One region of the Fictibacillus sp. Mic-4 genome, then DNA from elsewhere that is predicted to be linked to it. Evidence: a T-box and tRNA genes for the amino acid it is inferred to sense, from the RefSeq annotation. Region 1 holds a T-box; the other holds one or more tRNA genes.

Region 1 (7,086 bases):
ACCGCTTACTCCGAGTTTTTTAGAACCGCTGGAAATTCCTGAGCGACCAAGAGAGACGACCGTTGAGTTTAAAGCGATGGAAGAACCCGCACGGCAAGACCAAACGGATGAATCGGTAAGCACTGAAACTTGGAGTACGCTTAAATCAATCGCTTCTGAATCGAAAAACGAATTAGAAGTACAAAACGAATTACCGTCGGAACCAAGGCCCGAAGAAATTGAAGTGGAAGAACAAGAAACTGCAATTCAGGAATCGATGGCTCATGAAGTAGAAGTAGATGAAGAAGTAGAAGTAGAAGAAAGCGTACCAGAAGCGGTAGAAGTTTCAGGCATGGTTGAAATTGAGGAAGAACCACCCGCGCAATATTCGGAACTTGCAGAAGACATTGAAGTACAAGAAATAGAGGAGAAAGAGCATGGAGCGGCCGGAAGAGATGAAAATGCACTTTATTTAACGAAAATGCTATCTGGAGGAAATGAAGAAAAATTTGCGAAAGTGAAAATGTACATTATCCAACGGGGAGATTCGTTAGATAGTGTTTGTGACAAATATGATATCACTTTGAATACATTATTACGCGTCAATCGAATTAAACAAGAAGAGGTTACGGAAGGACAAATTATTTACATTCCTGTAGCTCAAACCCGTTAGGATAACAGGTGATGACAATGGCCATTTTGGAACAAATCGCCGAGCATTATCAATTGGATCATGCCGAATGGAAAGAAGAAAATAAAGTCATTTCAACAAATTTAGGGGATAAGCAAGTAAGGTTTTGGGCGGAGGAACAACTTTTAAATTGGCATATCGAATGGCGGGATGAAGTTGCACTTGGAATGAACGTTGCCACGGATCGAATGTTACGCACAGCCAACCAGAATCCGTGGATCGCATCGGGAACTACGTATATTACGCTGCATGACCATGTGACAACGACTGTTCCGTGTGCGGGGTATGAGGAAAATTGGGGGCAATTGATCGGAGGGCTATTACAGACCGGCATAAAATTACACGATAAATATAAAGAAATAGCAGTTAAGAATGATTATTCGTTTAAAAAGTGTCTCGAGAGGTTGAGGAAGTATAAAGAAGAAGGGGCATCTTTTGAAAGTGTGAAAAAGTGTCTGCTTGAAGCGGATAAACGGCAAAAAAGAGCGCTTGAACTGACAGAAACCTTTAGAGGAATTCCCTTACCACTACTTGATCGATTGGATGGGCGGAAGGGAAAAGAAATATTTAATTTATTTTTTTATGAAGGGGGAACGGCTCGTCCGGAGCTCGGATATAGATCGTTACGCATTTTTTTAATAAAATGGCTGAACAACTCGAGCCCTTACTCGTTAAAGAAGCTGTTAACATGCATTAATGACCATTTCTCGTTAGAAACGGAACATGGCTTTTTGCTTCTTGCTGAAATATTAGCTCCGATAGAATTGTATGAATGTTTAGACCGGCTTCAAGAAAGCGAACTGTCCGAAATGATGACGATTCTGCGAAATTTTGAACAAGACTGGGAACGAAATCGGGTATTGCTGCACCATTATACGGATTGGCTGGATGAAAAAAGAAGGAAGGTGGCCCTATGAGTTTTCCAAATGAGGTTCAAAACTATGGGCCAATTCTTTTTCAATATGATCTTTATCCTGAAAGAATTGAGGCCGTTGGAAAAGTAAAGAAAGTTATTACGAAACGTGGAACATTTGCCTTAAAAGAAACAAAAATGAACGAAGAAGAACGCCGTTGGTTTACGCATGTCATTCAGCGGTTATCAGAAATTGGCTATCATCGAATGGTTCCCCTGTACCCTACGAAATATGGGGATTACACGGTTCAGTATGGAAATAATGTGTATTATTTAATGCCATGGTTTTCGGGAACACCGCGCACAAGTTTAAGCAGGGAAGATGATCTTATTGGAGAGATCGCGAAAATACATGTACTGACATTAAAAGAACAAGACTTTTCACCGGAAGTCGTGGAACAGTCATACCACTATTTAATGAATCGGTGGGAAGGGCGTCAGCTGGAAATGGAACGTTTTGCTGAAGAAGCAGAACGGAAATTGTATATGTCCCCATTCGAACTAACGTATTTAAGCCATTTTCACGAGATGATGAGGATGGCGGAAGAAGCGAAGCAGCGGTTAGGCGAATGGTATAATACATGTCAAAGTGAAAAGAGATATCGAAGTGTGCTTTGTAATGGCAAGGTGTCAAGAAATCATGTCCTTTTCAGTCATCATGGGGAAGTGCATTTATTAAACTTTGAAAAAGCCGTCCTCGATACACCGGTAAGGGACCTGGCCATTTTCTTTCGGAAAGCCGTTCATAGTCCTACCTGGAAGATTGAAGATGGAATGCGGTATTTCGGAATTTATCAGGCAAGACTGCCTTTGTTAGATGAAGAAAAAAGCCTTCTAGTCAGTTATTTAAGTTTTCCTGAGCCTTTATTTCATTCGGTTGATATGTATTTAAATAATAGAGGTAGGTTTACTCAACTTGAAATGGTTCATCGATTGGAGCGAAGAATTTCCGCTTTAAAACGTATTACCGAACTGTGCGGCTTTATTTTAATGCCGCCACCGCCTCCAGAGAACGAGGCCAATCCAAACGAACAGACGAATCAAAATCCCATATAGGGCAACCTATATGGGATCCTTTAATTTGCCGAGAAAAAAGTCATGTGCCTCCTTACAGCACATGACTTTTTAAAAAACTTCAAGCGTAAAGCATAAATGAAGGACCAACAAGATTAGTATGAGAAAAAAGTCGACCGCGGATGGGAAGATAATGGTTCTGATCAATTGAAAGACGATGAGCGGGATTGTAAATTGGGCTACAACATCTCGAATGTTTTGCAGCCAGTTCGGCATTCGATATTTCCGAAAAGCTCTCCTTGCCATCGATACCCCTCTTTTCATGTTGAATCGATCCAGGAATCTAGGTTAATACCCATTTTATGCACGATTATTTCAATGGTGAACAAAATCGAGGCACCATTTTTCCCTTAGAAGAATAGTATAATTGTTACAATCGATGGATAAGCTATTGACGATAAGTAGGGAAGAAAGTTAAAATATCTTTAAGTTTAATATAAAGGTATGCGAAGAAAGGGAAGAGTACATGTCCGGCCTTTAAGAGAGGGAAATCAGCAGCTGAGAGATTTCCTAAGTGTTCCGGTATTGGAAGGTCGCCCTGGAGCAGCTTCTTTGAAAATTTTTAAATGTGTTCACTTTTGTGAGACATCGGAAAGTAGAAGAAGCCGGGAAAACCGTTATCAAATCGAGTGTGCACTTAGCTGGTTTCGTGTTAGGGACCAAACTCCAATCCTCACATCTAACCTCTAAGCTGCAAACAAAGGTGGTACCGCGAAAATAACTTCTTTCGTCCTTTGAGGGCGGAGGGAGTTTTTTATTTGTACAATTTTTAAGGAGTAGATGAAGATGCCGACAGAGAAAAAGGAAATTTCGATGCCTACGAAATATGACCCGAAGCAGGCAGAAGCCAATTGGTATCAATTTTGGCTTGATGGGAAATTTTTTGAAGCGACAGGTGATGAGCAAAAGGAACCCTATACGATCGTTATTCCGCCGCCAAACGTTACTGGAAAATTGCATTTAGGGCATGCATGGGATACAACGCTTCAAGATATTTTATCTCGCGCAAAGCGAATGCAAGGCTATGACGTACTATGGCTTCCGGGAATGGACCATGCCGGAATTGCTACACAGGCAAAGGTAGAAGGGAAACTTCGTGAACAGGGAATTTCCCGCTATGATTTAGGGCGTGAAAAGTTTCTTGAAAAGTCATGGGAATGGAAAGAAGAATATGCTGATTTTATCCGTAAGCAATGGGCAAAATTAGGGCTCTCCCTCGACTATTCCCGTGAACGTTTCACTCTTGATGAAGGGTTGTCTAAAGCGGTTCGTGAAGTTTTCGTTACCCTTTATGAAAAAGGCCTTATTTACCGCGGGGAATATATCATTAACTGGGATCCAGAAACGAAAACGGCGTTATCCGACATCGAGGTTATTTATCAAGATGTTCAAGGTGCTTTTTATCATATGCGCTATCCGCTTGCTGACGGCTCCGGTTCGATTGAAATTGCGACAACACGTCCGGAAACGATGCTTGGTGATACTGCGATCGCCGTCCACCCGGATGATGAACGCTACAAGCATTTAATCGGGAAAAAAGCGATCTTGCCAATCGTTGGCCGTGAGATCGAAATTATTGGAGACGACTATGTCGATATGGAGTTCGGTTCCGGGGCGGTAAAAATTACTCCGGCACATGATCCGAACGACTTTGAGATCGGAAACCGCCATAACCTTGAGCGCATTTTAGTCATGGATGAATCCGGAAAAATGAACGAAAATGCGGGTAAATACCAGGGAATGGATCGCTTTGAATGCCGCAAGCAAATCGTAAAAGATCTTCAAGAATTGGGTGTTCTCTTTAAAATTGAAGAACATATGCATTCCGTCGGCCATTCTGAACGAAGCGGGGCAGTTGTTGAACCGTATCTTTCGACGCAATGGTTTGTTAAAATGAAGCCGCTCGCCGAAAAAGCGATTGAACTGCAAAAATCCGAAAACAAAGTTAACTTTGTTCCGGAACGATTCGAGAAAACGTACTTGCGCTGGATTGAAAATATTCGCGATTGGTGCATTTCCCGGCAGCTCTGGTGGGGCCACAGAATTCCTGCCTGGTACCATAAAGAAACAGGTGAAATTTACGTTGGTCGCGAACAGCCGAAAGACATTGAAAACTGGGAGCAGGATACAGATGTTTTGGATACGTGGTTCTCATCCGCGCTATGGCCTTTTTCAACGATGGGCTGGCCTGATCAAGCCTCCGAAGACTTTAAACGTTATTATCCAACCAATGTACTCGTAACCGGTTACGATATTATTTTCTTCTGGGTAGCGCGCATGATATTCCAGGGGATAGAGTTTACAGGTGAACGGCCATTTAAAGATGTATTAATCCATGGATTAGTTCGCGACTCGGAAGGAAGAAAGATGAGCAAGTCGCTCGGCAATGGTGTCGATCCGATGGATGTCATTGAAAAATACGGTGCCGATGCATTAAGGTTCTTCTTATCTACCGGAAGCTCGCCGGGGAACGATCTTCGCTTCTACTGGGAAAAAATTGAATCAACATGGAACTTCGCGAATAAGATCTGGAACGCTTCCCGTTTTGCGCTTATGAATATGGACGGAATGAAGGCGGAGGAAATCGATTTAACCGGAGATTTATCATTAGCGGACAAATGGATTTTAACCCGATTCAATGAAACGGTTGCCGATGTTACACGTTTAATCGATGCTTATGAATTCGGCGAGGTTGGCCGTCTGCTTTATAACTTTATTTGGGATGACCTTTGTGATTGGTACATCGAAATGGCGAAGCTACCACTATATGGGGAAGATGAGGCGGCGAAGAAATCGACTCGCTCGGTTTTAGCTTATGTTCTTGATCACACATTGCGATTGCTTCATCCGTTCATGCCGTTTATTACAGAGGAAATCTGGCAGCACTTGCCGCATGAAGGTAAATCCATCACGGTCAGCAGCTGGCCGAAACACCGGGAAGACTTGCATTTCCCTGAAGCGGCGAAAGAGATGAGTCTTATTACCGAACTCATCCGTTCGATCCGCAACATTCGCGCTGAAATGAATGTAGCCCCAAGCAAGCCGATTGAAATGCAGCTTAAGCCAAAAAGTGAAGAAGTATTAAAGGCGCTTCGTGCGAACCGGAACTACATCGAACGTTTCTGTAACCCGAGTTCGCTTGTGATCGCAACCGAATTATCGGCTCCAGACAAATCGATGAGCGCCGTTCTTACGGGGGTTGAAATGTATTTGCCATTAGAAGGCTTAATTAACATTGAGGAAGAAATTAAACGTTTAGAAAAAGAATTGGAAAAATACAACAAAGAGGTCGAGCGTGTTCAAAAGAAATTAAGCAATGAAGGATTCATAAAGAAAGCGCCTGAAAAAGTGATTGAAGAAGAGCGTGCAAAAGAAAAAGATTACCTCGAAAAACGTGCGAACGTTGAAGCAAGAATTCAAGAATTAAAAGGATAATGGATGTAAGGACGGGTTCTTCGTAAAAGGATTCGTCCTTCTACTCGTTCAAAAAGACCAGCGGAATAGTAAGAGAGGAAGGTTTTTAATGAACACTTTTGAAGAAGCACTAAATTGGGTTCACGGATTGTTGACATTTGGAATCAAACCAGGATTGAAACGAATGGAATGGATGCTTGAACGTCTCAATCATCCTGAACGGCACATTAAAACAATCCATGTGGCCGGAACGAACGGAAAAGGATCAACCGTCACCTACTTGCGCCATATGCTGGAGGAAGCGGGCTATACAGTAGGTACGTTTACGTCGCCTTATGTCATTACGTTTAATGAAAGAATCAGTGTAAACGGGCAGCCGATCAGCAATGAAGATTTTCTGCAGCTGGCTAATCAAGTGAGGCCGCTTGCAGAAGAATTGGCCGAAACAGAACTGGGCTCGCCGACTGAATTTGAAGTGATCACCGCAATTTCGTTATTGTATTTTGCAAATATTGCTTACCCGGATGTCGTTATTTATGAAGTTGGGCTTGGAGGCTTGCATGATTCGACAAATGTCATTCACCCGATTCTCTCTATTATTACGAATGTCGGTTATGACCATATGAACATTCTAGGAAACACAATTGAAGAGATTGCCGGGCAAAAAGCGGGGATCATTAAATTTGGCATTCCCGTCATTACCGGTGCTGAAGAGCCAGCTGCCTTACAGGTCATTAAAGAAAAAGCGAAACGCCAACATGCGAATTGTTTTGTACTGAATGAGCAATTTTCATATGAGAACCGGACAGTAGAAAACGGGGAAGAAGTCTTCTCCTATGAATCTCTTTTAGTCAGACGGGAAAATCTCCATCTTTCCATGAAAGGTGAACACCAGGTAAAAAACGCGGCACTTGCACTTATGGCAATAGACTATTTGAACTTCTATTACGCGTTCTGTGTAGAACAGGAAGCGGTTCAAGAAGGGTTGAAAAAAGCGAAATGGCAAGGGAGATTT
Region 2 (7,086 bases), on a different contig from region 1:
GCAACGGAAGAAGCAGCAATAAAGGAAGCGGCAATCGAAGAAGTGGCGGCGGACGCAGCGGTAATCGAAGAAGCGACGGCAGACGCAGCGGTAATCGAAGAAGTGACGGCAGACGTACAGGCAACAGAAGAAGTGATAGCAGGCGCACAGGTGAAAGGCGAAGCGACGGCGGACGTAGAAGAAGTTTCTCAGAAGTTCATGAAGCTGTCAAAAAAGCTCACGTATCCGGTACACATCGATATATGTTTAGAGATCCGGAAGAAAGCAGCTCAAAGCGATCAATGCGTTCATGGGGAGGCAAAAACGACCCAAGTAAAGCATGGATCACGAGAATGTGCTAGTACTCATATAAACCAGGTTGTAAGAAGGGCATCTTATCATCATTTTAAAATTTAACCGCAAAGGAGCCCTTCTTACAGCTACATTTTCCAAGTCAATGGATACAAGGTGGGATTACGATAGATTTAAATCCATACATGTTTTGTAAACAGGAGAATAAAAGACTAAGCTGACACCTTATACCGCGAATCAAACCCTATATGGATTAAGGAACCAGGACCTTCCTCTAAAGCCACCCAATGTTTCGCTTGCCGCACTCTTGAAGAACAATTAAGAAAGTTCATCGATCAACTCATCGTCCTCGACCCTGGCAGTGATAGCCGCAAAATCGGCAAACTCGAAAAAATAATTGGCAACTCTATTGAATTGACACTGGCTCGAGGCGAAACGGTCATTCTTAATTTACACCATATTAAGTCAATTCACATTCCTTAATGGCAGAACTCCATCATTTGGCGATGGAGTTTTACGTTTTAATCCAATTCTAATAAATGCTGTTTCAAATATCGATTTCGCTGTTTAATATACTGTGAAATGACATGCCGCTCTTTTTCAAAACGGCCTGAATATTTGCCTTTATACGGGTCTTGATCGACATATGGCCGTAATTGATCGTACATCATATTTATCACTGGCATTAATTGTTCTAAGGTAAATTGATGATTTAAAATTTTTCTCATCAACATTTTATATTGTTTTCGGAAAGCCGGAACGTCCAGGATTCTTGCGGTTAGCGTATTATAGCCTTCGATCGGGATATAATCATAGGCTAACATCCGGCCGTGGATATCCCTTCCCCATGTTGCGTCATAATCCCATGGAATAAGCTCAAACAACCCTGTTTCTCTCGGATAATACAAAGCGTAATTATGAATAAACCCGTCAAAATTTTGTGTGCAAACAACGCCGGCCAACCAGCGCAAATATTTGTCCACATTCACATGCTTAATGATTTCCTTGCCGAATTGGGCTTGCGGCACTGTATTGATTTTATAGATGAATTGCTTTAGTTTTTCATCATCTTCTTTTGTACCGTATTTCCGGCTATAGCCCGAATCGAAGGAGTCCTTTACATCGTTATCGATAGGGCTAATGAGGGAAAAGTTCGCATCATCATTCTCAGCGTAATAAATCGCCCCATCCGGCAAACCTTTTTGTTTTAAGAAATAGCGGTCGACGGATTCCAGCCGCAAGTATATCCCCTGAAATTCATCATTGATCTCGAGAAGGATATGATTGGCTTCAGGCGCCAGACAGCCAATCATCTGGAAGAAATGAAAGGATAGTTTATTTCGAATAAAGGAGTGGTCGATGTATTCCGCATTCAAATGAAATTCTTTTTCCCCTGAAAACATATCCGGCTTTACATATGTGCACTGATAAGATTTTTTAGGCAGTTTTCGAATATGGGCTCCACGATAACTGATCATAATTTTCATTTTGTCGATTCGGCTGTTGCTGATCGATAAATTAGCGGGAACTGGCCGGTCAGACGATACATCTTTATTTAACGCTTTAACATTCTTCTCTTCAATACGAATCGAATACAACGGAAGTTTTCTTTTTGATTGCATCCTATCTTTCCTTTTTTGTTTTCATATATATGCTGCCATTCTATTCAATACGACACCGATAATACAGTCCAATGCATTACAACGTGCCTTTTTTCACAAAATACCTTCAAGGAGGACTACTAAAATGAAAAACATCAAAAATCAATACTCACCGGCTCAAGGTAATGGTTATTCTGGTGAAAATAAAATTTCCAGAAACCGTATTCCGGCAAAAGTGGAGAAAGCCTTTGAAGAACGTGCCGCTATTGAAGGTGACGGAATCGCTGCAAAACGTCCACAATAATGAGGAAGAGCGGAATCGGCTACGCGACGATTCTGAGCATTTCTTTTGGTCCCAACTATTTCATTTTTTGCATATACTGGCATAAGACCATTTTGAAAGGGAGAGAAAAAATGAACGATTCCGTTGTTCGACAATGGTTTTCCCCGGCTTTCCCATTTCCGATCTCCCCCACTCCCCCGACGGTAGCAGATTGGTGGCTGTGGAGCACCGGTTTTCCGATGGAGCCATTATATTTAACATACGAAGAGCTCAAAGCGATGATCGGAGCATCACCGCATGCTGCCCCTATGTCATTTCCCGGACAGGATCCACAATTCCCGCCAATTGCAAGGAACGGTTCTGAAGTTGCGGATGTTGGACGCGAGTAGGAAGGAAGACACGATGGTTTTTACGAAGAACGGATACGGAAGCAACGAATTGCCTTCGGACAATAATTACTCTAGTTTAGACAATACATTCAGCAAATTGGAAATAAAATACGGTGTTCGGACAATAATTTGGGTAGTTTGGAAAATAGAACACAGAGTTTGGACAATACATTCGTTAGTTTAGAAAATAAAACTCGTATTTTTGGGTTTTCTGAAACGATAGAAACGTTTAAAAGTGGTTCTCAGCCTAATATAAAAGAAATGGAAGACTGAATTTTCGTTTTGCTAAATAAAAAGCACTTTGCTTTAAGCAAAGTGCTATAATAGGAATGAGCCGTACTGGGTTCGAACCAGTGACCTCCACCCTGTCAAGGTGGCATTCTCCCGCTGAACTAACGGCTCATGATTAACTATGTATTCTTTTGTATCGGACAAGTTTTATTATATATGGCTTAATGAATTTTTGCAAGAGTTTTTTATAAAAAAATTAAACCCCAACTGCCCAACCCTGATAGGATCAGGCAGCTCACGCTTTTTAGCCGATTTTCTCTTCCTGATCATGCTTGCGTATTTCCTCTAAAGACAGCCTTTCTTCCTTATCCCTGAGCCGGTGAGCTAATCTACTCGACGCATTTGCCGCAATGCTTCCAACTAAATCATCTAAAAACGTATGCACTCTATTGGTTGTTTTCGTATCAAGGCTGCGAATGATTCCGGTCTTATATTTATCGAGATAACCAAACGTAGTCACCGCTATGCTTCCATAGCCAAAGACGGCGCCTAAGGCGATCGTTTCATCCACGCCAAAAAGCCCTTCATCTGTTTCAATTATGGATTGCAGCGGCTCTGAAAGCTTCCTTTCTTCGGCAAGTTTGTCAAGCTCAATGCCGACCAATAAGGCATGTTGGATTTCTCGTTTCATCAGAACAGCCTCAACGCTTTCAATACATTCTTCCATCGTCAAATTCGGTGAAAACGGCGCCTGCATTTCATAAACAATTTCGGCAATATCCGTTACTTTCACACCACGCTCAGCTAATAATGTTCTTGCAGCAATTTCTACTTCACGACTAGAAATACGCTTTCTCATCTAACTCACCTCTATATCAGTATTTTCGACGGATGGTGCTATTTTTTCCATTATAGCATTTATGATACAATGAAACGGCAAACAACACTCGACTTTTGACAATTGGGGGATTTGAATGGCTACCATAAATGGCGAAATAAAAGAACAAATGATCTACAGCAATACATTAAAAGAAGAAATCCGGCTGTTGATCTACTATCCTGAAAACTATTCTCCTTTATATAAATATCCTGTACTTATTGCCCAGGACGGCCAGGATTATTTTCGACTCGGGAAGCTTGCGAGCACGGCAGATGAACTCATTCGCCAAAAAGAAATTGAGGAATTAATCATCGTTGCAGTTGATCATAATCGCGGCAAAGATCGTCCAGCCAAATACCACCCTGAAGGGGAGAAACATGAAAGCTATTTGCGGTTTCTCGCTTTTGAACTCGTTCCATTCATCAATGAACATTTCGCTACGTATTTGCTTGGAGCCGGATTTGGCTTAATGGGCGACTCCCTTGGCGGCTATGTTGCTCTTAAAGCCGGACTTCTCTTCCCGAGAACGTTTGGCAAATTAATTTTACAATCACCTTTTATTGACAATGACATCATACATATGGCCGAGACTGCGAACACGTTGGATCTACTTACGATTTATCATTCGATTGGCGATGAGGAGCATCAGTTTAAAAGCCCCGCGGGAGGCATTAAAGATTTTTTAACACCGAACAGAACATTACATTCTGTCCTTTCTAATAAGCAGCTTGAGTATCGCTATACTGAATTTAACGGTAATCATCTTTGGGCAAACTGGCAGAAAGACCTTTATCCCGCGTTAAAATTTTGTTACGGATTATAGCCAAACTGGGAAACTGTAGGAATATTTGCTATACTAATAAAAAGCAGCAGCAGTATTTATGAACTTCGTAGCGATTTTTGCCCACTATAAAGTCGCCGCTCGCTTTTAGCATAATGCAAAGGAGGAAATTATATGAGATATGGTATCGTTATTTTCCCATCAAAAGAGCTGCAAGAAAAAGTGAATTCTTATCGAAAACGTTATGACCCGCACTATGCATGGATTGCTGCACATATTACGCTAAAGGAAAGCTTTGATGCATCTGACTCAGAAATTGATAATATCGTTGACTACATCGAAAGAATCACCAAAAATGTTCCTCCATTTGAAATTACGATTGAAAAGGTTGGTTCCTTCCATCCCGTAAACAATGTTATTTATTTAAAAGTGAACGATGGGCATGATTTACGTGCATTGCATGATGCCTTTTATTCAGGCCCACTAGAAAATGAAGAGCGCTATAATTTTGTGCCTCATTTAACATTGGCTCAAAAATTATCCGATATTGAACATGCGGATGTGTTGGAACGCTTAAAAATGCTCGATATCAGGCACCAGGAAGTAGTTGAAAGCATCCATTTGCTAAGAAAGTCCGAAAAAGGCAACTGGTTACCTTATCGAGAGTTTAAGCTGGGAGGAAAGTAACCATGAAATTTTCCATTGTAACAACATCTGATAGCGCTTACAAAGATGCGCTCGAAGTCCGGAAAGAAGTTTTCGTACAAGAGCAAAATGTGCCTGAAGAACTTGAAATTGATGAACGTGAAGCGGAGTCTCTCCATTTTGTCCTTTATGATGAGGATAAACCCGTTGGCGCTGCAAGGCTGCGCCCTATAGATGACGGCGCTAAAGTAGAGCGTGTCTGCATTCTTAAGTCATACCGAAATAAAAATCTCGGTGCGTTAATGATGAGGCACATGGAGCAGGTCGCAGTGAAAAACCAATATCCTGCACTTCTATTATATGCACAAGTACAGGCAAAAGATTTTTACAAAAAATTGGGATATGATCTCATCTCAGAAGAAACCTTTCTTGATGCGGATATACCCCATGTTGCCATGAAAAAAGTATTAGGAACATCTTGAATGATGTTTCTAATACTTTTTTTCAATCATCCTGTTCAAAAAGGAGGACAAACAGGACGGAGGAGTTCACGGCGGCGCAGCTTTGAGTAGCGGAACGTATACATTTAATACGTGAGCAACGGAATAGCAAGCCAACAAAGAAATCCGACCGTAATGTTTCCCGGACTTTTTGAACATCCTCTGTTAAAAGTTTACAGCGATGTGATTCACCGCCTTCACCTTATATTGTTGCTTGTTATAAAAGACAAAGGCTTCTACGATAATGTTGTGATCGATATCTTTTTTAAATGGGATCTGGAAATCTTGAACAGCTAAAGATTCACCCGGTAAAATCTTCGTTTCCTGGATAGGGCATATCCATATTTCTCCTCGTTCTTTTGCCGCATTCGCCCATTCATTATCCATGAACATCCATCCAAAATTCGCCAGCTGATCGCTATTGGCAGTATGAAGTTCTGGAGAGAATATTTTTCCTTTTAAGATGCATGCTTCCTCCGGCTGAAAACGAAAACAGATGTATGGATTTTCAAGCGGCTGAATGCCCGTATTCTCCATATGGAAAGAACCTTTAATGATCCCGGTCCGATTTTCGTTAAATATGACCGAACTATTGAAATAACAAATGCTGTTAAAATCTGCTTTTTCAACTAACGTGCCCGATCCATTTTCCGGAAAGTTCAGTAACGTGCGATCCACATTTTTTCTCAAATTCAACCTTTTTTCAAGACCCTTTATCCGTTGTTGGTACGATTCAAGAAGTTGATCCTTTTCGTTGATTTCAACCTGAATCTTGCTAAGCAAATCTTCGTAATCTAATATTCGTTGTTCATGGTTCACTTTTTTCGCTTCATTTAACTGGCTATATACGTTTTCTAACTCCACTTTTAACTTTTGAATTTCCATTTCCTTTTCTTCAAGTTCTTTTTCTCGCGAGGCAGCCTTCAATTCGGATTGCAGACGTTCGATCGTCTCTTCAGCAAATACAAGCTTCCTTTCAAGATCAAGCGTTTTTTCCTGGTAATACTGCGTTCGTGAAATTAAGCGGTCATAGCTCAAACGCTCTTTTTGAGAATTCATCCCGATTCCCCCTTCAACATAGGCTCCCATCATTATATTATGTATGTAAAATGCATTCGTTCATTTTTATTTCATTTATTTTTATGAAAAAGAGCGAGATGCACCTCCCGCTCTTTTCACTCTTCAGATCATTTCATTTATGGTTGTGGTTTAAATTTAATATCTTCAAATGTTACACAATCTGACACGGTTAAATTACCTTCTTCTACACTGACAATTCCAGATTCAAATACGGTGACTCCACGATCGTTAATTAATTGTAGCTGGAATAAATCACCTGACTTGCTGTCTACTGCCGCAAAGTTAAAGTCGAATTCTTCCCCATCTCCCAACCTTCCGGTACCGGAAATGGTTAACTTAAGTCCGCCTTTAAATTCTTCGCAGCATAATGTTTCTTGATCAAAGTCGGTAGCTGTAAATGTAAAA

What was found. The T-box of region 1 lies ahead of WD019_RS19220 (valine--tRNA ligase). A T-box ahead of a tRNA ligase gene usually reads a tRNA of that ligase, here a tRNA-Val.
Region 2: it has a tRNA-Val gene. The T-box ahead of WD019_RS19220 (valine--tRNA ligase) is inferred to sense a tRNA for this amino acid. The anticodon was not compared.

The regions. Positions count from the first base shown of each region.
Region 1 covers NZ_JBBHZM010000045.1:917-8,002, forward strand. The annotation lists gene spoVID (stage VI sporulation protein D) at 1-652, shown strand, start outside; gene WD019_RS19205 (hypothetical protein) at 670-1,587, shown strand; gene ysxE (spore coat protein YsxE) at 1,584-2,639, shown strand; gene WD019_RS19215 (hypothetical protein) at 2,709-2,903, opposite strand; T-box leader at 3,098-3,395, shown strand; gene WD019_RS19220 (valine--tRNA ligase) at 3,444-6,092, shown strand; gene WD019_RS19225 (bifunctional folylpolyglutamate synthase/dihydrofolate synthase) at 6,181-7,086, shown strand, end outside.
Region 2 covers NZ_JBBHZM010000001.1:145,755-152,840, reverse strand. The annotation lists gene WD019_RS00785 (hypothetical protein) at 1-341, shown strand, start outside; gene WD019_RS00780 (CotH kinase family protein) at 813-1,913, opposite strand; gene WD019_RS00775 (hypothetical protein) at 2,038-2,196, shown strand; gene WD019_RS00770 (hypothetical protein) at 2,307-2,564, shown strand; tRNA gene WD019_RS00765 (tRNA-Val) at 2,895-2,966, opposite strand; gene WD019_RS00760 (phosphatidylglycerophosphatase A family protein) at 3,100-3,654, opposite strand; gene WD019_RS00755 (alpha/beta hydrolase) at 3,770-4,498, shown strand; gene WD019_RS00750 (2'-5' RNA ligase family protein) at 4,631-5,143, shown strand; gene WD019_RS00745 (GNAT family N-acetyltransferase) at 5,146-5,583, shown strand; gene WD019_RS00740 (hypothetical protein) at 5,767-6,660, opposite strand; gene WD019_RS00735 (hypothetical protein) at 6,798-7,086, opposite strand, start outside.